DNA from 3 places in the Streptomyces sp. NPDC088553 genome. Region 1 is predicted to be linked to each of the others. Evidence: riboswitches for the same ligand, from Rfam matches in the RefSeq annotation. Region 1 holds a riboswitch; each other region holds the start of a gene.
The links. A riboswitch is a leader RNA that binds a small molecule or an ion and turns the genes downstream of it on or off. The one in region 1 is predicted to bind cyclic di-AMP.
Positions count from the first base shown of each region.

Region 2: another riboswitch for cyclic di-AMP. It lies ahead of ACIP8Z_RS36565 (M23 family metallopeptidase); the one in region 1 lies ahead of ACIP8Z_RS04560 (C40 family peptidase).
Region 3: another riboswitch for cyclic di-AMP. It lies ahead of ACIP8Z_RS06590 (transglycosylase SLT domain-containing protein); the one in region 1 lies ahead of ACIP8Z_RS04560 (C40 family peptidase).

Region 1 is NZ_JBIVMG010000001.1:1,025,580-1,033,283, reverse strand. It holds gene ACIP8Z_RS04590 (VOC family protein) at 1-210, opposite strand, end outside; gene bioD (dethiobiotin synthase) at 427-1,161, opposite strand; gene ACIP8Z_RS04580 (adenosylmethionine--8-amino-7-oxononanoate transaminase) at 1,197-2,477, opposite strand; gene bioB (biotin synthase BioB) at 2,470-3,732, opposite strand; gene ACIP8Z_RS04570 (8-amino-7-oxononanoate synthase) at 3,876-5,057, shown strand; gene ACIP8Z_RS04565 (ATP-binding protein) at 5,216-5,653, shown strand; gene ACIP8Z_RS04560 (C40 family peptidase) at 5,728-6,204, opposite strand; cyclic di-AMP (ydaO/yuaA leader) riboswitch at 6,208-6,414, opposite strand; gene ACIP8Z_RS04555 (hypothetical protein) at 6,729-7,034, opposite strand; gene ACIP8Z_RS04550 (ClpP family protease) at 7,042-7,665, opposite strand.
Region 2 is NZ_JBIVMG010000016.1:144,746-152,449, reverse strand. It holds gene ACIP8Z_RS36575 (HPr family phosphocarrier protein) at 223-504, shown strand; gene ACIP8Z_RS36570 (GntR family transcriptional regulator) at 671-1,354, opposite strand; gene ACIP8Z_RS36565 (M23 family metallopeptidase) at 1,579-2,349, opposite strand; cyclic di-AMP (ydaO/yuaA leader) riboswitch at 2,362-2,527, opposite strand; gene ACIP8Z_RS36560 (M16 family metallopeptidase) at 2,728-4,095, opposite strand; gene ACIP8Z_RS36555 (M16 family metallopeptidase) at 4,122-5,480, opposite strand; gene ACIP8Z_RS36550 (DNA topoisomerase (ATP-hydrolyzing) subunit A) at 5,662-7,704, shown strand, end outside.
Region 3 is NZ_JBIVMG010000002.1:311,545-319,248, reverse strand. It holds gene ACIP8Z_RS06615 (alpha/beta fold hydrolase) at 1-588, shown strand, start outside; partial or broken gene ACIP8Z_RS06610 (universal stress protein) at 1,195-1,293, shown strand; gene ACIP8Z_RS06605 (universal stress protein) at 1,361-1,579, shown strand; gene ACIP8Z_RS06600 (hypothetical protein) at 1,816-2,412, shown strand; gene ACIP8Z_RS06595 (phosphoribosyltransferase family protein) at 2,530-3,819, shown strand; gene ACIP8Z_RS06590 (transglycosylase SLT domain-containing protein) at 3,813-4,715, opposite strand; cyclic di-AMP (ydaO/yuaA leader) riboswitch at 4,721-4,904, opposite strand; gene ACIP8Z_RS06585 (hypothetical protein) at 5,247-5,849, shown strand; gene ACIP8Z_RS06580 (phosphocholine-specific phospholipase C) at 5,935-7,704, opposite strand, start outside.

The DNA.
Region 1 (7,704 bases):
CTCGACCTCCAGGTCGAGATGGACGCGGTTCTTCACGGCCTTGCCCTCCGGCACCCGCTGGAAGGCGAGCCGGACGAAATCCGGCGGGTCCACGTACGACCAGTCGCCGCTCCGGTCGACCGGATCACCACCGAGGAGCCCTGCCCAGAACCGGACCAGAGCGGCCGGATCGGCACAGTCGAAGACGATCTCCTGAACGTGAGCGCGCATGCCTCCAGCCTACGGAGTGAAGGCACGCGCGTCCCTCGAAACGGGGCCCCGCGTCACGCGTCACGAGGCCCCGCCGCCTGCTCCACGGGCCCCCGCGTCACGCGTCACAAGGCCCCGCCGCCTGCTCCGCGGGCCCCCGCGTCACGCCTCACGAGGCCCCGCCTCCTGCTCCGCGGACCCCGGCGTCAAGCGTCACGAGGCCCCCGCGTCCTGCCGCTACGAAGCTCCCGCGTACGGCTCCGCGAATTTCTCCCGGAACGCGTCCCCGTCCCACGTGCCGCCGAGCTCCGGCCCCAGCCACCCGCCCGCCGCCGCCCGGAACTCCGCCGGGCCCAGCGACCCCGACCCCTCCGGTACGGCTCCGAGGAGCGGCGCGTCCGCCTCCCGCGGCAGGTCCGCCAGGTTGCAGCGCATCGCCAGGTCCGGCGCGTCCGGCCAGCTGCCGATCACCACGCCCAGCTGCTCGATCCCGCGCGCCCGCAGCGCCTCCGCCGTCAGGGTCGAGGAGTTGAGCGTCCCCAGACCGGCGGGGACGACCACCAGAACGGGCGCGCCGAGCAGCGCCGCCGCGTCCGCGAGCGTGCCGCCCTCCTCGTCGAAGCGGACGAGCAGCCCGCCCGCCCCCTCCACGAGCACCAGGTCGTACTCGGCGGCCAGCCGCCGCGCGGCCTCGGCGACCTCCGCGGGCCCGACCGGGGCGAGCCCTGCCCGCCGGGCCGCCGTCCCCGGGGCCAGCGGCTCCGGGAAACGACCCAGTTCGGCCGAGCCCACCGCGCCCGAGAGCCGGACGACCTCGTCCGCGTCACCGCGCTCGTCCGGCCCGACGCCGGTCTGCGCGGGCTTGAGGACGGCGACCGTACGGCCGGCGGCGGTGGCGACGGCGGCGACGGCGGCGGTCACGACGGTCTTGCCGATCTCCGTACCCGTACCGCTGACGACGATGATTCCCACGGTTCTCCCCGTTCTCCCGTTTCCCGTTCTTCCCGTCAGCCCGCGACCGCCGCCGCGCGCACCGCGGCGCAGATGCGGGCCAGGTCCTCGTCGCCCGTCACGTACGGCGGCATCGTGTAGATCAGGTCGCGGAACGGGCGCAGCCACACGCCCGACCGGACCGCCGCCTCCGTGGCCGCGGCCATGTCGACGTCGTGGTCGAGCTGGACGACGCCGATCGCGCCGAGCACCCGCACGTCGCGCACACCGGGGAGTTCCGCGGCGGGGGCGAGCCCCTCGCGGAGTCCCGTCTCGATGCGCTTGACCTCCAGCGCCCAGTCCTGGGACATCAGCAGGTCGATCGACGCGCAGGCCACCGCGGCGGCCAGCGGATTGCCCATGAAGGTCGGCCCGTGCGCCAGGACGGGAACCTCGCCGCGCGAGATGCCCTCGGCGATCTCCGTCGTGCAGAGCGTGGCCGCCATCGACAGGTAACCGCCCGTCAGCGCCTTGCCCACACACATCACATCGGGGGAGACACCGGCCTGGCCGGCGCCGAACAGCGTGCCCGTCCGGCCGAAGCCGGTCGCGATCTCGTCGAAGATCAGGAGGACCCCGTGCTCGTCGCAGGCCTCGCGGAGGACCCGCAGGTACTCGGGCGGGTGGAACCGCATCCCGCCCGCGTTCTGCACCACCGGCTCCACGATCACCGCGGCGACCTCGTCCGCGTGGAGGGCGATCTGCTCCCGCAGCATCCGGGCGTACGACTCCTCGTACGTGACCGGCGGCGCGTCGACGAACACCTGGCGCTGGAGCACGCCCGACCACAGCTCGTGCATCCCGCCCTCGGGGTCGCACAGCGACATCGGCTGCCAGGTGTCCCCGTGGTAGCCGCCACGCCAGGTCATCAGGAGCTGCTTGCCGGGCCGGCCCACCGAGCGCCAGTACTGCAGACACATCTTGGCCGCGACCTCGACGGAGACCGAGCCGGAGTCGCTGAGGAAGACGTGCTGGAGCGGTTCCGGGGTGATCTCGACCAGACGGGTGGCGAGCCGCACGGCCGGCTCGTGGGTGAGCCCGCCGAACATGACGTGGCTCATCCGGTCCAGCTGGCTGTGCGCCGCCTCGTTGAGGACGGGGTGGTTGTAGCCGTGGAGCGCCGACCACCACGAGGACATGCCGTCGATCAACTCGGCCTGGCCGTGCACCGGTTCGGCGAGCCGGAGCCGGACGCCCGACGCGGACTCGACGACCAGCGGCTCCGTGCGTCCCGGCATGGGCCCGTACGGATGCCAGACGTGTGCCCGGTCCAGGGCGAGCAGTTCGTCGTTACGCATTCGGGGCGAGCTCCGTCCCGGCGCCGCGGCGGCGCACCGCCACGAGGTCGGGACGGGCGCCCGGCACCTCGTTCGCGGGCTCGGCGGCGGGCTCCGCCGCAGGGGCCGCCTGCGCGTGACCGCCGCACGGACCGCAGCCGCCACCGGCCGCGTCGTGCGAGCCGCAGCCCGCGCCTTCCGACGCGTCGTGCGAGCCGCATCCCGCCGACGCCTGGGAACCACAGCCGCCGCCCGCCGCGGCGAGCGCGTCCGCGCGGTGCTTCGGGAGCGTCGTCGTGCCCGCGCCCTCCACCTCGAAGCCCGCGTCCGCGATCATGTCCAGGTCGGCCTGGCCGGCCTGGCCCTCGCTCGTCAGGTAGTCGCCGAGGAAGATCGAGTTCGCGATGTTCAGCGCGAGCGGCTGCATCGAGCGCAGGTGCACCTCACGGCCGCCCGCGATCCGCACCTCGACGTCGGGGCAGACGAACCGCACCATCGCCAGGATCCGCAGACAGCGCTGCGGGGTGAGGTTCCATTCCTTGGCGAGCGGCGTCCCCTCGAAGGGAATGAGGAAGTTGACCGGCACCGAGTCCGAGTCGAGCTCGCGCAGCGCGTACACGACGTCGACGAGGTCCTCGTCGGTCTCGCCCATGCCGGCGATCAGACCCGAGCAGGCCGACAGACCGGCGGCGTGCGCCTTCTGCACGGTGTCCACCCGGTCGGCGTACGTGTGGGTCTTGGTGATTCCGGCGTACGTCGCCTCGGACGTGTTCAGGTTGTGGTTGTACGCGTCGGCGCCGGCGTCCTTGAGCCGCTCCGCCTGGCCGTCCGAGAGGAGGCCCAGACAGGCGCACACCTCGATGCCCTCGTTCTGCTCCTTGATGGCCTCGATGGTCCTGCCGACCCGCTCGACGTCCCGGTCCGTCGGACCGCGGCCGCTCGCGACCAGACACACCCGCTTGGCCCCGCCCGCGACACCCGCGGCGGCGGCCTGCGAGGCCTCGTCCGGCTTCAGCCAGGTGTACTTGAGGATCTCGGCCTTGGAGCCGAGCCGCTGCGAGCAGTACGAGCAGTCCTCGGGGCACAGGCCCGACTTCAGGTTCACCAGGTAGTTGAGCTTCACCCGGCGCCCGAACCACTGACGGCGCACCTTGCCGGCCGCCGCCACCACATCGAGCAGTTCGTCGTCGGAGGTCGCCAGGACGGCGAGCGCTTCTTCACGGGTCGGCAGCTCGCGCCGCAGCCCCTTCTCCACCAGCGTGTTCAGCAGGTCCATAAACGCTGATCCTTGCCTACCGCCCACCCCCTGGCCAAGGAGGATCCGAACAAACGCCCCCGATAGAGGTGTGTGGATGACCACATCCCGACCTCGGCATCCTCCGGTTAGGGTCTGTGCGCTGCCTACAAAAGGATCGCCGAATGCCACAGGCCGACGACGCGGGGGCCGCGGGCCCCCGCCGTACCGCGTTCGACTGGACCGACGCCGAGGCGCGCCGCCGGGCGGACGCCGGTCTCGTCCGTACGCTGCGGCCACGGGCCGCCGAGTCGGACCTGCTCGACCTGGCGGGCAACGACTACCTGGGCCTCACCCGCCGCCCGGAGGTCACCGAGGCGGCCGCCGACGCGGCGAGGCGCTGGGGCGCCGGCTCCACCGGCTCCCGGCTCGTCACCGGCACCACCCGGCTGCACACCCGGCTGGAGCGCGAGCTCGCCGAGTTCTGCGGCTTCGAGGCTGCCCTCGTCTTCTCCTCCGGCTACACCGCCAACCTGGCCGCGCTCACCGCGCTCGGCGGCCGCGACTCCCTGATCGTCTCCGACGCGTCCAACCACGCCTCGATCGTGGACGGCTGCCGCCTGGCCCGCGCCGAGACGGCCGTCGTGCCGCACACCGAACCCGAGGCCGTACGCAAGACCCTCGGCGCGCACCCCGGGCGGCGGGCCCTGGTCGTCAGCGACTCCGTGTTCTCCGTCGACGGCGACAAGGCCCCGCTGGCGGAGCTGGCGGAAGCCTGCCGCGCGCACGGCGCCGGACTCGTGGTGGACGACGCCCACGGCTTCGGTGTCCTCGGCGAAGGCGGCCGGGGCGCCCTCCACGAGGCCGGGCTCGCGGGCGACGAGGACGTCATCGCCACCCTGACCCTCTCCAAGTCCCTCGGCAGCCAGGGCGGTGCCGTCCTCGGCCCGGCCCGGGTGATCGAGCACCTGGTGAACGCGGCCCGCACCTTCATCTTCGACACCGGTCTCGCCCCGGCCGCCGCGGGCGGCGCCCTCGCGAGCCTGCGTCTGATCAGGGCCGAACCGGGCCTCGCCGAGCGGGCCCGTACCGTCGCGACCACGCTGTACCGGCTGCTCACCGAGGCCGGTCTCACGGCGGCCCGGCCCGACGCGGCCGTCGTCTCGGTGCGCGCGCCCTCGCCGGAGGCGGCCCTGGGCTGGGCTGCGGACTGCCGGGAACAGGGGCTGGCGGTCGGCTGCTTCCGGCCCCCGTCGGTCCCCGACGGCATCTCACGGCTGCGGCTCACGGCCCGCGCCGATCTGACCGACGCGCAGATCGAGCACGCGGTACGGACGATCCTGCGCACCGCTCCCGCGGCCGGGTAGGACGCCAAGAGCGTTTCCGGGCCCCAGAGTTCACCGCTTCGGGCGACAGATGGGGACATATCTTGGTGGAACGCCGCACGGCGCGGCACGATCGGTGGCACTCTGACGCGAAGCGCAATCCGGGGCGGTGGCCCCGGTGGGAAAGGGACAGCGTCGTCATGGCAGATCACCAGGAAGCATCCGTCACGCTGCCGAGCGATCCCGCCTCGGTCCCCACAGCACGTCGGTACGTCGCGGACGTCCTCATGGGCTGGGGTCTGGACGACGCCGCGGAGATCGCGGACTCGATCCGGCTGATCGTCTCCGAACTGGCCACCAACGCCGTTCTGCACACGCTCGGGCAGTCGCCCACCTTCACGGTCGACGTCCGTCTGGAGCGCGACGAGCGGCTCCACATCGGCGTCACCGACAGTCATCCGCGCCGGCCGCGCCGCCTCCCGGCGGCGGTCCAGCAGGACAACGGCCGCGGCATGGTCATCATCCGCGTCCTGGCCGCGGAAGCCGGCGGCCGTCTGTCGGTCACGCCGACCGAGGACGGCGGCAAGACGGTCTGGATCACTCTGCCGTGGACCGTGGCCCCCATGGCGAGCTGTTAGGTCCCGTGCTGTCGGTCAGGGGTACGGCGGCGCCACCGCACCCCCCCCACGGACGAACCGCTACCGCCGCCTGATCAGCGGACGCGGCCGTAGTAGACCTTCGACGACCAGATCTTGTCGAGCTTCACCCATGAACCCGTCTTGGGCGAGTGCCAGATCTTGCCGCTCCCGGCGTAGATGCCCACGTGGTACACCCTCCCGCCGGAGTGGAAGAAGACCAGGTCCCCCTTCTGCCTGGTGGAGGCGGAGATGTGCCGGGTCTTGTTGTACTGCTGCTGCGCGGTGCGGGGCAGCGACTTGCCCGCCTGCTTGTACGCGTAGAGCGTCAGACCGGAGCAGTCGAACCTGGAGGGTCCGGTGCTCCCGTACCGGTACGGAGCTCCCTTCTTGGACGCGGCGACGCTCAGTGCCTTGTTCGCGTGCGTGGTGGCTGCCTGGGCCTCCGCCGCCGCACCGGGTGCGAACAGCGTGCCGCCGACGGCGGCGAGGGTGAGAGCCGAGACGGCTCCGGCCCGGGACAGCAGGGACGGGACGTGCATCTGCGCAGTCATGCGCAACCCTTCGTCAGCCGCCTGCGAAGGATGACCTGTCGGGTTCGGGCTGGCGAAGATGCCCGGCCGCTGACGCGGCTTCACCCCAAGGGACGGCCTCGCTGCCGGAACAGCGCGTACGCCCCGTAAAAATCGGGTCCTCCACTCCTGCCGATCCAATCCTGTCGACCAGACGTCCGGGACAGCGGCAGGACTCGGCGTCCGCCCGGACCGCCCCGCCGCGGTGGCGGGGGCTTGTCGTCGACAGGGATCTTGACCCACACACAGGTCGAAATCCGAGCTGAAACGGCGATATGTGAGGCTCCTCACGACTGATCCATACGGGTGGACAGGGAGCCTTTGCGATCTTCGGAGGTGTGGCCTACGAGCCTCGCACCAGCGGTGGAACACCCCATTCCGCCAGATGTGTACACCTGTTGCGCAACTCACCCGGCACATATGTCGACTCGTCGACTACGCCGAACGGGGGAGCGATTCTGCGGTGCGCGTCGGCCGTCCGGACCTCGACACGACACGCGGATATGTCAACTCGCCCGGGTGCGCGGGACGGTGACGCGGTCCGCGCGGCGCTCACCGTCCAACACCCTGAGGGCGCGCGCCAATGTGTCCGCGTGCACCTCGTTCTCGCCCCGCATATGCATGAGCGTCAGGGCTTGGAGGAGTGCCTCCGCCCGCCCTACCAGGGCTTGTGCCGCACGCAACGCGCCATAGGTATGCGGGCCTCTGGATGGATTGATCTTTCCGAGGAGGTCGACGACTTCGAGGTAGGCGTCGACGAGTTCACTCTCGGCGCGGGTCAGGGCGGGCAGCGGAGGCAGCTCGGGAACCACGGCCGGCTCACCCCGCCGTGCCGCCGGCGCCCGCGCGCCGGTTCGTGATCACGTGGTCCACCAGGCCGTACGCGACCGCCGCCGGCGCGTCCAGGACCGTGAGGCGGTCGAGGTCGGCGTCGACGCGCTCCCGGTCCCGCCCCGTGTGCTCGGCGAGCATCCCCGCCATCAGCGCGCGGAGGCGGAGCAGTTCACGGGCGTGGATGTCGAGATCGCTCGGCTGGCCCTGGAGCGGCTCGTCCATGGCGGGCTGACGCAGTGTGACCCGGGCGCCCGGGAGCATCATGCGCTTGCCCGGGGTGCCGGCGGAGAGCAGCACGGCGGCGGTGGAGACGGCCTGGCCCAGGCAGGTGGTCTCCACGTCGCAGTGGAGCGAGCGCATCGTGTCGTAGATCGCGGTCATGGCGCTGATCGAGCCGCCGGGGGAGTTGATGTAGAGCGAGACGTCCTGTTCGGGGCCCGCGTGGTCCAGATACAGGAACTGGGCGATGACGTCGTTGGCCGACGTCTCGTCGATCGGCGTCCCGAGGAAGACGATCCGGTTCGAGAGGAGCTTCGAGTAGGGGTCGAGGGTCCGGGTTCCGTAGCTGGTGCGCTCCGTGAACTCGGGCAGGACGTGGCGAGCATCCATGGTGGGTACCTCCATCTGTAAAAAATGTACAGGACGTAC
Region 2 (7,704 bases), on a different contig from region 1:
GCACGGTGGTGGCACGGGTCGCGCCACGGCGATGGCACCGGCCGCGACACGGCCGCGGCACCGCTCGCGCGGCGGGGGTCCGCCGTGCAAGGTAGGAGCACGCCGCGCTCGGCGAGGAAGGGCCGAACGGCGGTCCGATCCGGGCCGAAGGTCGGCGCGAGCACGCAGCATCCCGTGAGAGACTGGTCTAGACAACCCGCTTGAGACTTGAAGGGCAACACCATGGCTGAGCGCCGCGTCAACGTCGGCTGGGCCGAGGGCCTGCACGCCCGCCCCGCGTCCATCTTCGTCCGTGCCGCCACGGCTTCCGGCGTTCCGGTGACGATCGCCAAGTCCGACGGCACCCCGGTGAACGCCGCCTCCATGCTCGCCGTGCTCGGCCTGGGCGCACAGGGCGGCGAGGAGATCGTCCTCGCTTCGGAGGCCGACGGCGCCGAGGCCGCTCTGGACCGCCTGGCGAAGCTGGTCGCCGAGGGCCTGGACGAGCTCCCCGAGACCGTCTGATCCGGGTCGTCCCTCTCTGAACGACCTCTGCACGACCCCTGTACGACGAAAGGCCGTGACCGCCGGAATTCCGGCGGTCACGGCCTTTCGCTTTTCCACCGCCGCCCTTTCAGGGCAGCACGGAGCAGCAGCACCGAATTCCTATTCCATGTATACGATGCGCACGTTAATTCCGGGAACTCGCCGTGTTGACTGCGTGTTGCGAAACCCTCACACGCCCGCGGTCCGGCCGCTTGAGGCGGTGCAGCGACTGGGAGCGCTCCGCGTGCAGCGCGGTCAGCGACCGCGCCCGCTCGGCGTCACCGCGCGCCACGGCGTCCACGATCGCGCCGTGCTCGGCCCAGGCCTCCACCGGCCGCTCGGGCTGCTCGACCGCGTACATCCAGGCGATCTTGTGCCGTAGCTGGGTCAGCAGCGCCGTCAGGGCCGGGCTGCCGGAGGCCTGCGCGAGCGTCTCGTGGAACCAGCCGCCGAGTGAGCGCAGATCGTCGCCCTGGCCGCGCCTGGCCCGCTCCTGCCCCAGCCTGACCAGCCCGCGCAGCACCTTGAGGTGAGCCTCCGTGCGCCGCTGGGCGGCGCGGGCCGCCCCCAGCGGTTCGAGCAGCGCCCGCATGTCGAGCAGATCGGCGGCCTCCTGCTCGGTGGGCTCGGCGACATGCGCCCCGGCGTGGCGTCGGGAGACGACGAAGCCCTCGGACTCCAGGGTGCGCAGGGCCTCGCGGACCGGGACGCGGGAGACCCCGTACCGGCGGGCCAGTTGGTCCTCGGTCAGCCGGCTGCCCCGCTCGAAGACGCCGGAGACGATGTCGTCCCGGATCGCCGTGCATACCGAGTGCGCGGGAATGCGCATGTCCGACCTCCGCCTTTGGTCTGCGCGAGTCAATTCCGACGGCGCCTGTTCTGCGCCCGATCTGCGACTCTATTGCAGCACGCCGGAATTTCCGATGCCCCGGCGGAATATCGATGTCGCGGGACCGACGAAAAGCCCCGGCTCTGTACGAGCCGGGGCTTTTGCGATGCGGGGGGGGCGGAAGCTCCGCCCCTGCGCGAGGGGCGTCCTGGATCCGTCCTGGATCAGACGTTGACGCCGCGGGCGCGCAGGTACGCGATCGGGTTGATGTCGGAGCCGTACTCGGACGTCGTCCGCGCCTCGAAGTGGAGGTGCGGTCCGGTCGAGTTCCCGGTCGAGCCCGAGATGCCGATCCGCTGACCCGGCTCGACGCTCTGGCCGACGTAGACCCCGATGGAGGAGAGGTGACCGTACTGGGTGTACGTGCCGTCGTTCATCCGGATGACGATGTTGTTGCCGTACGCGCCGCCCCAGCCGGCCTCGACGACGGTGCCCGAGCCGACGGAGACGACGTTGCTGCCGTAGGCGGCGTGGAAGTCGATGCCGGAGTGGCTGCCGGAGGACCAGAGCGAGCCGCCGGTCTTGTAACCGGTGGACACGTACGTGCCCTCGACGGGCAGCTGGAAGGAGGCCAGGCGGCGACGCTCGGCCTCACGGGCCGCGCGCTGCTCGGCCTCGCGGATCTCCTTGGCACGGGCCTCGGCCTTGCGCTTCGCCTCGGCCTTGGCCTTCGCCTTGGCGGCGACCTCGAAGGCCTCCTGCTCCTGGGCGGCGGCCTGGGCGTCGATCCGCTCGGCGAGCGAGTCCTCGGTGATCACCTTGGTGAGACCGGTGTCCTCCAGCGAGCGGTGGTCCGTGTCGGCGGCGAGCGCCGGGGAAGCGAGGGTTCCGATGACGCCGGTGGTGGCGAGCGTCGCCGCGCCGGCGATGCCCACGCCGCGGCGCGCCATCCGGCTCGGAGCACGATGCTTCCCGGTGGCACGGGTGAACGCCATGTAGGGGCTGATCCTTTCCTTCCCTCTCGCCTACCGGGTTAGCTGACGGGTTCGGAGCAGGAAGGTCTCCTACGAGCCCCTCCGTACGAGACGAAGGCGCCCGATTCACCCCAGGGACTACGTGTGGGTCCCCGGCTCCCCAGGCTCGCGCCTGACGGGGACTCGGCGATGTCTGTCCGATGCCGCGGGTGCGGCACGTGCAACTGACGAACAGACGCACCGACGCTATGCGGATCGTCTTCCAATCACCAACCGGACACACATTTTGTAAGACATGCCACAGGGCATACAACCATCCTTGATCAAAATACGGACAAAGGGGAGGACCCCGACGAACTATGCCGTCGGGGCCCTCCTTTGCCGTGTCGGCGGCGTGAATCAGCCGGTCACGACGGTCACTTCACCGATCCCGAGCGCGCGCACCGGCTCCGCGATCTGCGCCGCGTCGCCGACGAGCACGGTGACGAGCCGGTCCACGGGGAAGGCGCTGACCACGGCCGCGGTCGCCTCGACCGTCCCGGTCTCGGCCAGCCGGGCGTACAACTGGGCCTGGTAGTCGTCCGGGAGGTGCTGCTCCACCTGGTCGGAGAGCGTCCCGGCGACGGAGGCGGCGGTCTCGTACTTGAGCGGCGCGACCCCCACCAGGTTCTGCACGGCCGTCTCCCGCTCGGCGTCGGTGAGGCCCTCCGCGGCCAGCGTCCGCAGCACCTTCCACAGGTCGTCGAGCGCCGGACCGGTGTTGGGCGTGTCGACGGAACCGCTGATGGCGAGCATCGAGGCGCCGTTCCCCCGGCCGTCCGAGCGGAGCACCTGCCCGAAGGCGCGCACGCCGTACGTGTAGCCCTTCTCCTCGCGCAGGACCCGGTCGAGCCGCGAGGTGAGGGTGCCGCCGAGGCAGTACGTGCCCAGGACCTGGGCCGGCCAGACGCTGTCGTGGCGGTCGGGTCCGACCCGGCCGATCAGCAACTGGGTCTGGACGGCGCCGGGACGGTCCACGATGACGACCCGTCCGGTGTCGTCGGCGGTGATCGGCGGCATCGGGAGCGGCTCGGCCGGCTCGCCGGTCCAGGCGCCCAGGGTCTCGGCGAGGACCTTGTCCAGGTCGACACCGGTGAGGTCGCCGACGACCACGGCGGTGGCCGTGGCGGGCCGGACGTGCGCCTCGTAGAAGGCGCGGACCGCGGCGGCGTCGATCGCCTCGACGGTCTCCTCGGTGCCCTGGCGCGGCCGGGACATCCGGGCCTCGGCCGGGAACAGCTCCTTGGAGAGCTGCTTGGCGGCGCGGCGGGACGGGTTGGCCGTCTCGTGCGGGATCTCGTCGAGGCGGTTGCGCACCAGGCGCTCGACCTCGGTCTCGAGGAACGCCGGGGCGATCAGGGCCTCGGAGACCAGACCGAGCGCCTTGGGCAGCCGGGAGACGGGAACCTCCAGGGAGACCCGTACGCCGGGGTGGTCGGCGTGCGCGTCGAGCGTGGCGCCGCAGCGCTCCAGCTCGGCCGCGAACTCCTCGGCGCTCTGCTGGTCCGTGCCCTCGAAGAGCGCGCGGGCCATGATGGTGGCGACACCGTCGAGACCGGCGGGCTCGGCGTCCAGCGGGGCCGGCAGGAAGATCTCCACGGCCACGACCTGCTGGCCGGGGCGGTGACTGGTGAGCACCGTCAGGCCGTTGTCCAGGGCGCCGCGGTCCGGGGCCGGGAAGGCCCAGGGCCGGGCGACGCCGGGCGTCGGCTGCGGGTGGAAGTCCATGCTCGTCAAAGACGCGGCGGCGTCGGTCACTGGTCCGCTCCCTCTTCCTCGTCGTCGCCGTCGGCGTTCTCGCTCTGTTCGGCCGCCAGGGGCTCGTAGACCAGCACCGCGCGGTTGTCGGGGCGCAGCGTGGCCGCGGCGACCTCCCGCACCTCGTCGGCGGTGATCGCCAGGACGCGGTCGACGGCGGTCAGCGCCAGCTGCGGGTCGCCGAACAGCACGGCGAACCGGCACAGTTCGTCGGCGCGGCCCGCGACGGTGCCGAGCCGGTCGAGCCACTCGCGCTCCAGCTGGGCCTGCGCGCGCTCCATCTCCTCGGGCGTGGGGCCCTCGGCGGCGAACCGGGCGAGCTCCTCGTCGACGGCCGCCTCGATCTGCGGGACCTCGACCCCGCCGGAGGTCTTGACGTCCAGCCAGCCGAGCGAGGGCGCGCCGGCGAGCCGCAGCATGCCGAAGCCGGCGGCGACGGCCGTACGGTCGCGGCGGACCAGGCGGTTGTGCAGCCGGGAGGACTCACCGCCGCCGAGGACCGTCAGGGCCAGGTCGGCGGCGTCGCACGCGCGCGTGCCGTCGTGCGGCAGCCGGTAGGCGGCCATCAGCGCGCGGGCCGGGACCTCCTCCTCGACGACCTCGCGCAGCTGCTCGCCGATGATCTCGGGCAGGTCGCCGGAGCGCGGTGCGGGCTTGCCGTCGTGGCCGGGGATGGAGCCGAAGTACTTCTCGACCCAGGCGAGCGTCTGCTCCGGGTCGATGTCGCCGACGACCGACAGCACGGCGTTGTTCGGGGCGTAGTACGTGCGGAAGAAGTTCCGCGCGTCCTCCAGGGTGGCCGCGTCCAGGTCGGCCATCGACCCGATCGGCGTGTGGTGGTACGGGTGCCCCTCCGGGTAGGCCAGGGCGGTCAGCTTCTCGAAGGCCGTTCCGTACGGCACGTTGTCGTAGCGCTGGCGGCGCTCGTTCTTGACGACGTCCCGCTGGTTCTCCATGGACTCGTCGTCCAGGGCGGCGAGCAGCGAGCCCATGCGGTCGGCCTCCAGCCAGAGCGCGAGCTCCAGCTGGTGCGTGGGCATGGTCTCGAAGTAGTTGGTGCGCTCGAAGCTCGTCGTGCCGTTGAGCGAGCCGCCCGCGCCCTGCACGAGCTCGAAGTGGCCGTTGCCGTGGACCTGCTTCGAGCCCTGGAACATCAGGTGCTCGAAGAGGTGGGCGAGGCCCGTGCGGCCCGGGACCTCGTGCCGCGAGCCGACGTCGTACCAGAGGCAGACCGCGGCGACCGGGGTCAGGTGGTCCTCCGAGAGCACCACGCGCAGGCCGTTCGCCAACCGGTGCTCGGTCGCTGTCAGGCCGCCGGAGCCGGCCTCGGCCGTGGCCGTGTGACCCATGGGCATGTACGTCCCTTCGATCGCGATGTGAAAAAGTCCTGCCACTGTATGCAAGCGCGCCGACACCTGGCGAAGTTCCCGCCCCCCGGAGATGTCCCTCTTCCGGGTCGCGGTCGGCGTTGTCGGTGGCACGGTCCACAATGGTCCGCGTCAGATCAACCTTGTTGGTGAAGGAGCCGCAGCCGCGATGGCCCGCCGCAGCACGAAGACACCGCCGCCGGACGACGCGTTCGAGGAGCGAATCCTCGACATCGACGTTGTCGACGAGATGCAGGGCTCCTTCCTCGAGTACGCGTACTCGGTGATCTACTCGCGTGCCCTCCCGGACGCCCGTGACGGCATGAAGCCCGTCCAACGACGCATCGTTTTCCAGATGAACGAGATGGGGCTCCGGCCGGACCGGGGCTTCGTCAAGTGCGCCCGCGTCGTCGGCGAGGTGATGGGCAAGCTCCACCCGCACGGCGACGCGTCGATCTACGACGCCATGGTCCGCATGGCGCAGCCCTTCTCCATGCGTCTCCCCCTGGTCGACGGCCACGGCAACTTCGGTTCCCTGGGCAACGACGACCCGCCCGCCGCCATGCGGTACACCGAGTCCCGGATGGCCCCGGCCGCGCTGCTCATGACCGAGTCCATCGACGAGGACACGGTCGACTTCTCGCCGAACTACGACGGCCAGGAGCAGGAGCCGGTGGCACTGCCCGCCGCCTACCCGAACCTGCTGGTCAACGGCGCGTCGGGCATCGCGGTCGGCATGGCGACCAACATGCCCCCGCACAACCTCGGCGAGGTGATCGCGGCCGCCCGCCACCTGATCCGCCACCCGGGCGCCGACCTCGAGACGCTGATGCGTTTCGTGCCCGGCCCCGACCTGCCGACCGGCGGCCGGATCGTCGGTCTGTCCGGCATCAAGGACGCGTACGAGTCGGGCCGCGGCTCGTTCAAGATCCGCGCCACGACGAGCGTGGAGACGGTGACGGCGCGCCGCAAGGGCATCGTCGTGACCGAGCTGCCGTTCACGGTCGGCCCCGAGAAGGTCATCTCCAAGATCAAGGACCTGGTCGGTTCCAAGAAGCTCCAGGGCATCGCGGACGTCAAGGACCTGACCGACCGCAACCACGGCCTGCGCCTGGTCATCGAGATCAAGAACGGCTTCGTGCCCGAGGCCGTCCTGGAGCAGCTCTACAAGCTGACGCCGATGGAGGAGTCCTTCGGCATCAACAACGTGGCGCTGGTGGACGGCCAGCCGCTGACGCTCGGCCTCAAGGAGCTCCTGGAGGTCTACCTCGACCACCGCTTCGAGGTCGTCCGGCGCCGCTCCGAGTTCCGCCGCACCAAGAAGCGGGACCGGCTCCACCTGGTGGAGGGCCTGCTCGTCGCCCTGCTCGACATCGACGAGGTCATCCGGCTGATCCGGGAGAGCGAGAACTCGGCGCAGGCCAAGGAGCGCCTGATCGAGCGCTTCTCGCTCAGCGAGATCCAGACGCAGTACATCCTGGACACCCCGCTGCGCCGCCTCACCAAGTTCGACCGGATCGAGCTGGAGACCGAGCAGGACCGGCTCAACGGCGAGATCGACGAGCTGACCGGGATCCTCGACTCCGACGCGGAGCTCCGCAAGCTGGTCTCGGCGGAACTGGCCGCGGTCGCGAAGAAGTTCGCCACGGACCGGCGCACGGTCCTGCTGGAGTCGGCGGGCGCGCCCGTCGCGGCCGTCTCCCTGGAGGTCGCGGACGACCCGTGCCGTGTGCTGCTCTCCTCGACGGGACTGCTCGCCCGTACGGCGACGGCGGAGCTGCCCCCGGTGGACCCGGACGCCACCCGCGTCAAGCACGACGTGATTCTGTCGTCGGTGGCCGCCACCCAGCGCGGTGACATCGGCGCGGTGACCTCGGCCGGCCGGCTGCTCCGGATCGCGGTGATCGACCTGCCGCAGCTCCCGGACACCGCGTCCGCGCCGAACCTGTCGGGCGGCGCCCCGCTGTCCGAGTTCCTGTCGCTCGAAGCGGACGAGACCGTGGTCTGCCTGACCACGCTCGACGAGGGCTCGCCGGGGCTCGCCCTGGGCACGCTCCAGGGCGTGGTGAAGCGCGTGGTCCCGGACTATCCGGCGAACAAGGACGAGCTGGAGGTCATCACCCTCAAGGAGGGCGACCGGATCGTCGGCGCGACCGAGCTGCGGACGGGCGAGGAGGACCTGGTCTTCATCACCTCCGACGCCCAGCTCCTG
Region 3 (7,704 bases), on a different contig from region 1:
GCGGGCGCGTACACGATGGAGGAGGTCGCGGCCGACGCGTTCGCGGTCGCGGACGACCTCGGCTGGGACTCCTTCTCCGTCGTCGGGCACTCGATGGGCGGCAAGGCCGCGCAGCTGATGCTCCTCGACGCCCCCGACCGCGTCCGTTCGATCATCGGCATCTCGCCCGTCTCCGCGGCCGGCTTCCCCATGGACGGCGAGACCTGGGACCTCTTCGCCGGCGCCGCCGAGAAGGCGGCCAACCGGCGCGCGATCATCGACAACACCACCGGCGGCCGGTACGACGACGCCTGGCTGAGCACCCTCGTCGAGCGCTCCGTGCAACGCTCCTCGGCCACGGCCTTCCGGGCCTACCTGGACTCCTGGTCGCGCACGGACTTCCACGAGCGCGTCCGCGACAACCCGGCCCCCGTGCTGCTCGTCGTCGGCGCCCACGACCCGGCGCTCGGCGCCGAGGCGATGGAGGCGACCTGGCTGCGCTGGTACCCCAACGCGCGTCTGGAGGTCCTCAAGGACGCCGGCCACTACGCGCCCGAGGAGACCCCGCAGGCGCTCGCCGAGGCCATCGAGGCCTTTCTCGCCGCCTGACGGAACCTTCCGGGGCGTCACCGGGGACTTCGGTCCCGGGTGACACCCCCCGGCCGCCGGGCACCCGACCCGTGAAGGGCGCGTGCGCTGCGCGCACCGGCCGGAGGAGCGGAAGGGCGGGAGAGGGATGGCGGAGCGGGGCGCGAGCGGGGCGGGGACGGCGGCGGGGACGGCCGCGGGGTGGCCGCAGGGACGGTCGCGGCGAGAACCTTCACGGTCAGGTTCAGGGTGAGGGTGAGGGTCACGTTCGGGATGAGAGTCAGGGCACGCAGGGTGCCCGAACCCCGGCCGTGGCCCGGAGCCCGGGTGACGGCGGCCAGGGCGGCCGGGGCGGCCGGGGCCAGGACAGGGAACGGGTACTGGTCGGGGTCGGCGGCTCCGACTCCGCGCTGCGGGCCGTGGAGGCCCCGGCGCGCGAGGCCAGGCTGCGCGGTACCGGTCTGAGCGTCGTCCACGCCTTCATCTGGCCGCCGCTCAAGGTGCCCCTCGGCCCTTCCCCGTACGGCCCGCCTGACGGAGGCCTCCGTCAGCAGCCCAGGACATCGTCGACACGGCCGTGGCCCGGGGCCGTACGACCGCCCCTGACATCGATGTCGCCGGGAGATCGTGGTCGGCGAACCGCTCACCGTCCTGGCCACCCGCTCGCGGTCGGCCGCGCTCGTGGTCGTCGGCAGCCGGGGCATGGGTGCCTTCACCGGGCTGCTGCTCGGCTCGGTCGCGCCGTCCATCTCGCGGCGCACGCCGCGTGCCCCCGTCCTCGGCGTACGCGGCCGTGAGCGGGCCCGTTCTGCCGGCGGTCGACGGCTCCGTGGACTCCCGCGCCGCTGTGGACTTCGCCTGCGCGGAGGCGGCCGCCCGCGGCGCGGAGCTGCGCGTGGTGCACGCGTGGACGCCGGCGACGGGACCGGCGGATCTCACGCCGCTCTTCCTCCAGCATGCGGAGTGCCCGGTCGCGGTGGTGCGCGGGGAGGCCGTGGAACGGCCGGGCTGACGGCGCGGCCGCCGTCGCCGGCTCGGCGTCGACTTCGGCATCGGCATCGGCATGGGCGTCGGTACCGGCATGGGCGTCGGCGTCGGCGTCGGCGTCGAGGAATCTCATCCGAACGTCGAAGAGGGCGACGACTTTCGAGGACAGCGGTGCGGCCCCTCGACACCGGATCATCGTGCTCACGACCTCACGGGGCGGGTCCCGCACCGACCCGCCCACGACCAGCAGGAGCACGTTCGATGGGCCTCGCGCAGACGCAGCACCGCTTCCTCGTCCGGCAGAAGGTGACGCCCATGGCCAACCGCTACCTCGTGCACACCGCGGGAGCGGACGGCGAGGAGGGCGAACTCGTCGCCTTCGCCCATCAGAAGAGATTGGCCTTCAAGGAGCACGTCACCTTCTACACCGACGAGTCCCGGCGCCAGGTCCTCTTCACCTTCAAGGCCCGCCAGGTCGTCGACCTCGGCGCGACCTACGACGTCCACGGAGCGTCCGGAACCCGGCTGGGCAGCTTCCGGAAGAACTTCGGCGCCTCCCTGCTGCGCAGCACCTGGCACCTGAGCCGAGAGGGCGCCGAGGGGGAGACGACCGGGCAGGAGCGGAGCGAGGGCCTCGCGCTGCTGCGGCGTGCCTGGGAGTTCCTCCCCTACGCCGACCTGCTTCCCTTCGTCGTGCCCTACCACTTCGACTTCACCGAGTCGGGCCGCTCGGTGATGTCCGTGGAGAAGCTCTTCGGTCTCCGCGACCGGTACGTGCTCGACATAGCGGACCCGGAGCTCGACCGGCGGCTCGCGATAGCCCAGGCGGTGGCCCTCGACGCCCTCCAGTCCCGCTGACGGCCGGCTCACCCGCCCGCCGGGGAAGGGGCGTCTTACCCTGGAGGGACGGGCAGGGGACGGAGCACGGCGTTCCTTCCCGAGCCCGGAGCCGTGCAGGCGGAAGGACGGCGGGCCATGTTCTTCAGTGATCGCACCGACGCCGGTCGGCAGCTGGCCGCCCGGCTCGACCACCTCAAGGGCCATGACGTCGTGGTGCTCGGTCTGCCGCGGGGTGGGGTGCCGGTGGCGGCAGAGGTGGCCGACGCCCTCGATGCCCCGCTCGACATCTGTCTGGTGCGGAAGCTGGGGGTGCCCCAGCAGCCGGAGCTGGCGATGGGCGCGCTCGGCGAGGGTGGCGTACGGGTGGTGAACGAGCGGGTGCTCCACGAGGCCGGGGTCGGGGCGCGTGAACTGGCCGCGGTCGAGGAGCGCGAGCACGCCGAGCTCGATCTGCGGGCCCGCCGCTATCGGGGCAGCAGGCCTTCCGTTCCCCTGGGAGGCCGAACGGTCCTGGTCGTGGACGACGGTCTCGCCACGGGCGCCACGGCGCTGGCGGCCTGCCGGGTGGTACGGGCCCGGGGCGCCGCCCGGATCATCCTCGCGGTGCCGGTGGCGCCCCGCGGATGGACGGCCCGGCTCGGGGGTGAGGCCGACGAGACGGTGAGCGTGCACGCGCCGGAGATCTTCTACGCGATCGGACAGTTCTACCAGGACTTCACGCAGACCCCGGACGCGGAGGTCATCGCCTGTCTCGACCGGATCCGCGCCGCGCACGGACCGGTCGTCCAGGACGCGGACGTACGGATCCCCGTCGCCGACGGTGTCACGCTCGCCGGACGACTCGCGGTGCCCGAGGGCGCGACCGGCATCGTCCTGTTCGCCCACGGCAGCGGGAGCAGCCGCCACAGTCCCCGCAATCGGGCGGTGGCGGGGGCGCTCAACCGGGCGGGACTCGGAACGCTGCTGTTCGACCTGCTCACCGAGGCCGAGGCGGTCGACCGGGCGCATGTCTTCGACACCCCGCTGCTCGCCGGCAGGCTCGCCCGCGCCACGGAGTGGCTCGCCGGGCGGCCGGAGAGCGACGGTCTCCCGCTGGGCTACTTCGGGGCCAGTACGGGAGCGGCCGCCGGGCTGTGGGCGGCGGGCGACCCCGAGTCCTCCGTGGCCGCCGTCGTCTCACGCGGTGGCCGGCCGGACCTCGCGGCCGACCACCTGGCGCGGGTGAAGGCCCCGACGCTGCTCGTGGTCGGAGGCAGGGACGCGCTGGTCCTGGACCTCAACCGGCGGGCCGAGTCGCTGCTGCGCTGCGAGAGCCGGCTGGAGGTCGTGGAGGGCGCCACGCACCTCTTCGAGGAGCCGGGTGCCCTGGAGGAGGTGGCGGAGCTCGCCACCTCCTGGTTCACCGGGCACTTCCGGGATCAGTAGGCGCCGTTGACGTTGTCGATGGAGCCGTAGCGGTCGGCCGCGTAGTTGCAGGCGGCGGTGATGTTGGCGACCGGGTCGAACAGGTCCATCGACGTGCCGGGCACGTGATAGGCCAGGAAGGTCGGCTCGATGACCTGGAGCAGCCCCTTGGAGGGCGTGCCGGCCACGGCGTTCGAGTCCCAGAGGTTGATGGCCTGGGGGTTGCCGGAGGACTCCCGCATGATGTTGCGGTGGATCCCCTCGTACGAGCCGGGGATGCCGCGCTGGGCCATGATGTCCAGCGACTCGCGGATCCAGCCGTCGAGGTTGTTCGCGTACTGGGTGGCGGCGACGGGCACGGCCTGGACCGGAGCGGCGGCGGCCGCGGGAGCGGCGGCCGAGGCACCGGTGGTGGCGACGGCCGGGGTGGCGCTCCGGCGCTCGGAGCGGCTCGCCCGTTCGGTCGTGGCGGTCTTCTTCGCCTTCGTGGGAGCCGCGGCCTTCGCGGGAGCGGCGACCTTCACGGAACCCGGACGAAGCGTCAGTTCGAGGCCCGGGTGAATAAGTGACGGATTGTCACCCACGACGCTCTTGTTGGCGCGGTAAAGACCCTTCCAGCCGCCCTGAATTCCCTTCTTCTGGGCGATCAGAGAAAGCGAGTCGCCACTGACGACCGTGTAGGTGCGCGCGGCGGCGGGAGCGGCGGGAGCCTTCGCGGCGGCCTTCGTGGCGACCGGGGCGGCGGGGGCGGTGATGGTTTTGGCGGCGGTTTCCGGAGCTCCGGAGACAGGCGCGGCGCCGGCCACAGCCGGGGCGATGAGCGGGAGGGCGAGAGCGGCTCCGCCCGTGCCGACGAGCGCGAGTCCACGCGAGACGGGGCGGCGGCGGGGGCGGCGGTGCTTACCGTGAGCAGGCATGACGGGATTCCTCTCCGGCGCCTTCGGGGTGAGCTGTCGGGTTCGGACTGGAGATGTCCGGCCGCGCGCACGCGGCTTCACCCCGAGCCGTTCCGGAATCCGGGCCGGCGTATTCGTGGGTCCCCCGCTCCTGCCGTCGGGTGAAAGGGAGGTATTTCGAACGGTGGCAGGATTCGGCGATCCGCTCGAATGGAGGTGACCGTAGGCCAGTAATGCGACCGAGAACAAGAGGATCTGGGTCCAGGGGTCGGTGAAAGGATCACCGAATTCATGGAATTCAAGATCGAGGGCGACTCCCGCGCATCGAACTTCCTTGTCCCGCACGGCCTGCGCGGATTCCGATCACCGGGGAGTCTTCTGGAAAGTGAGTCGCATCACCAGGTGCTCAATGTCCGAATATGCACGTTAATTCTGTTAATGGGGTAGTGGGCGATAAGGCCCCGTTCGGCCGCGTGGGCACTCAAGGGCATAAGTCGCAAAACCGACATTCCTCGTGAAAGATGGAGTCACCCCGACCGAGGAGCCGCCCGGATGTCGCCCTCCGCCTCCCTGCTCACCCCCGAGACCCTCGACCGTGAGGCCGCCGCCCTCTACGAGAGCGCCACCTGGCAGCGGATCGTCACGGACTGGACCGAGCCGCCGGTGTCCGCGCCCGCCGTGGAGAGCTGGCGTGACCTGCTCACCGTGCCGGTGGAGCGGCTCGTCGCCGACGCGCTCGCAGCGCTGCCGCCGTCCCCTCCCGCCGAGCATCGGCTCCCCGGCCGGATCGGGGCCGTCCTGCCCGACCGGCTGCACGCCTGGCGCCGTGTCGGCCGGCCAGAGCTGCGCCCCTCGGTCCACCTCGGCTACGCGCGCCTCGTGCTGACGGAGTGGGGCTGGCAGAACGCCCCGTACAAGCTGCGAGACCGCCGCGGGGCCCGGTGTGTCTGCGGTGCCCTCCTCGCCGCGCACCGTCTCGGCTTCGGCAGCGCGGCCACGATGAACGAGGCGGCAGCCTGGATCATGGCCGAGCTCCGGTCGCGGGGGTGGCACGAGCTGATCGGGCCGTGGAACCGTGCCCCGGGCCGTACGGCCGCCGAGGCGGTGGCCCTTCTCGACGCGACGATCCACCGCGCGGCGCACGCCGGACGCTGACGGCCCTGACGCCCCATGCCTGATGGCCTGTCCGCAGGTGCGGGGCGGCGCCGAAGCGGCCGCCGCCCCGCATCCGGGGGCGGGATCAGCCGGTGATGCTCGGAGCTCCGGTCTCGATGTGACCGGTGTACCGGCGCGACCAGGTCCCGTCGATGTCGGCCAGAACGGTGAAGTCGTACCAGCCGTTGTTGTAGGCGACCGCGTTGAAGAAGTCCTCCCGTGTGGAGTTGGCCGGGACCGTGTAGGTCCAGGGGCCGTCGGTGCGGTAGGCGTTCGAGCGGATCGTGAAGGTCACCGGTCCGGCCGAGGTGTTGCTCAGCTTGAACCACAGGGCCGTCCGGCCCGTCCCCGCCTCGGTCGCGAACCGGGAGGTCACCTCGATGGCCTTGCCGGCCTTGGAGGCGTCCCCGATGAACCGGCGCAGGAAGCGGTTGGGGCCCATCATCGAGATGTCGTACTTGCCGGACCCCGATCCCAGGCCGATGTTGAAGTAGTCGGTGGCCGTGCCGCCCGGGTCGACGGTGTACTGCCAGGCGGCCGTGTCGCGGTGCTGGTGCGGGTGGATCGAGAAGTGGGCCGCCCGCTTGGCCTCGGTGCCCTGGTTCGTCATCGAGAACCAGGCGAGGATCTTGCCCGCGGCCCCGAACTCGAAGCGGTCGAGATTGCCGTTCACCTGGTACGGCAGGGCGCGGGCCGGCCGGGTGCCGGGCTCCTGTGCGGGCTGGGCGTTGTTCTGGGGCGCCGGGTTCGGCAGCGGACCGCAGGTCGCCTGGCCGATGACCTTAGCCGTGGAGGGAAGGCCGGCCGGTACGCCGTACACCGGATGGGCGAAGTCGAAGACGCCGGTCAGATCGCCCGTCACCTTCCGTCGCCAGGCACTGATGTTGGGGCAGGTGGCCGGGGTGCCGAGGGCGGTCGTCCAGGTCTCCATGAAGCGCAGCACCGAGGTGTGGTCGAAGACCTCCGAGCTGACCCAGCCGCCCCGGGTCCACGGGGACATGACAATCATGGGGACCCGGAAGCCCAGGCCGATCGGTACGCCGTCGAGGTACTCGCCCGGGGTGCCCGGGGGAGCGACCGGCGGCGGCACGTGGTCGAAGAAGCCGTCGTTCTCGTCGTAGTTGAGGAACAGCACCGTCGAGTCGAACACATCGGCGTCGGCGGCGAGCGCGCGGTAGACGAGGTCGACGAAGTGCGCGCCGTCCCCGGGCGGTGCGTAGGGGTGCTCCGAGAACGCCTCGCTCGCGACCACCCACGACACCTGGGGCAGGGTGCCCGCGACGACGTCGGCGCGGATCGCGGCGGCGATGTCGTCCGGGGTCGAGCCGGTCACCTTGGGGACCGAGCCCATGCCGCGGTCGTACAGCGGGTCTCCGGGCCGAGCGTCGGTGAACTTCTTGAAGTACGCGAGACCGTTGTCGCCGTAGTTGTCCTGGGCGTTCTGGTAGACCTTCCAGCTCACCCCGGCCCGCTGGAGTGCCTCGGCGTACGTCTCCCAGGTGAGTCCCGACTCGTCGCCGCCGTCCTTGCTGGAGCCGTCGATCTTCCCGCTCCACAGGAAGGTGCGGTTGGGGCCGGTGGCGCTCAGCGCCGAGCAGAAGTACGCGTCGCAGATCGTGTAGTGGTCGGCGAGCGCGTGGTGGAAGGGGATGTCCTCGCGGTCGAGGTGGCCGAGCGTCCGGGTGTTGCCCACGCCGGTGACCCAGTTGTCGAGGCGGCCCTTGTTCCAGGCGGCGTGCTGCGAGGTCCAGCTGTGCGGCAGGTCGCCGTTGCACTGGGCGAGGGTCTCGCCGTCCACACCGCCGGCGGGCGGGGTGTCGCTGAGCTTCCAGGGGTACTGGCGGCCGCCCCAGTT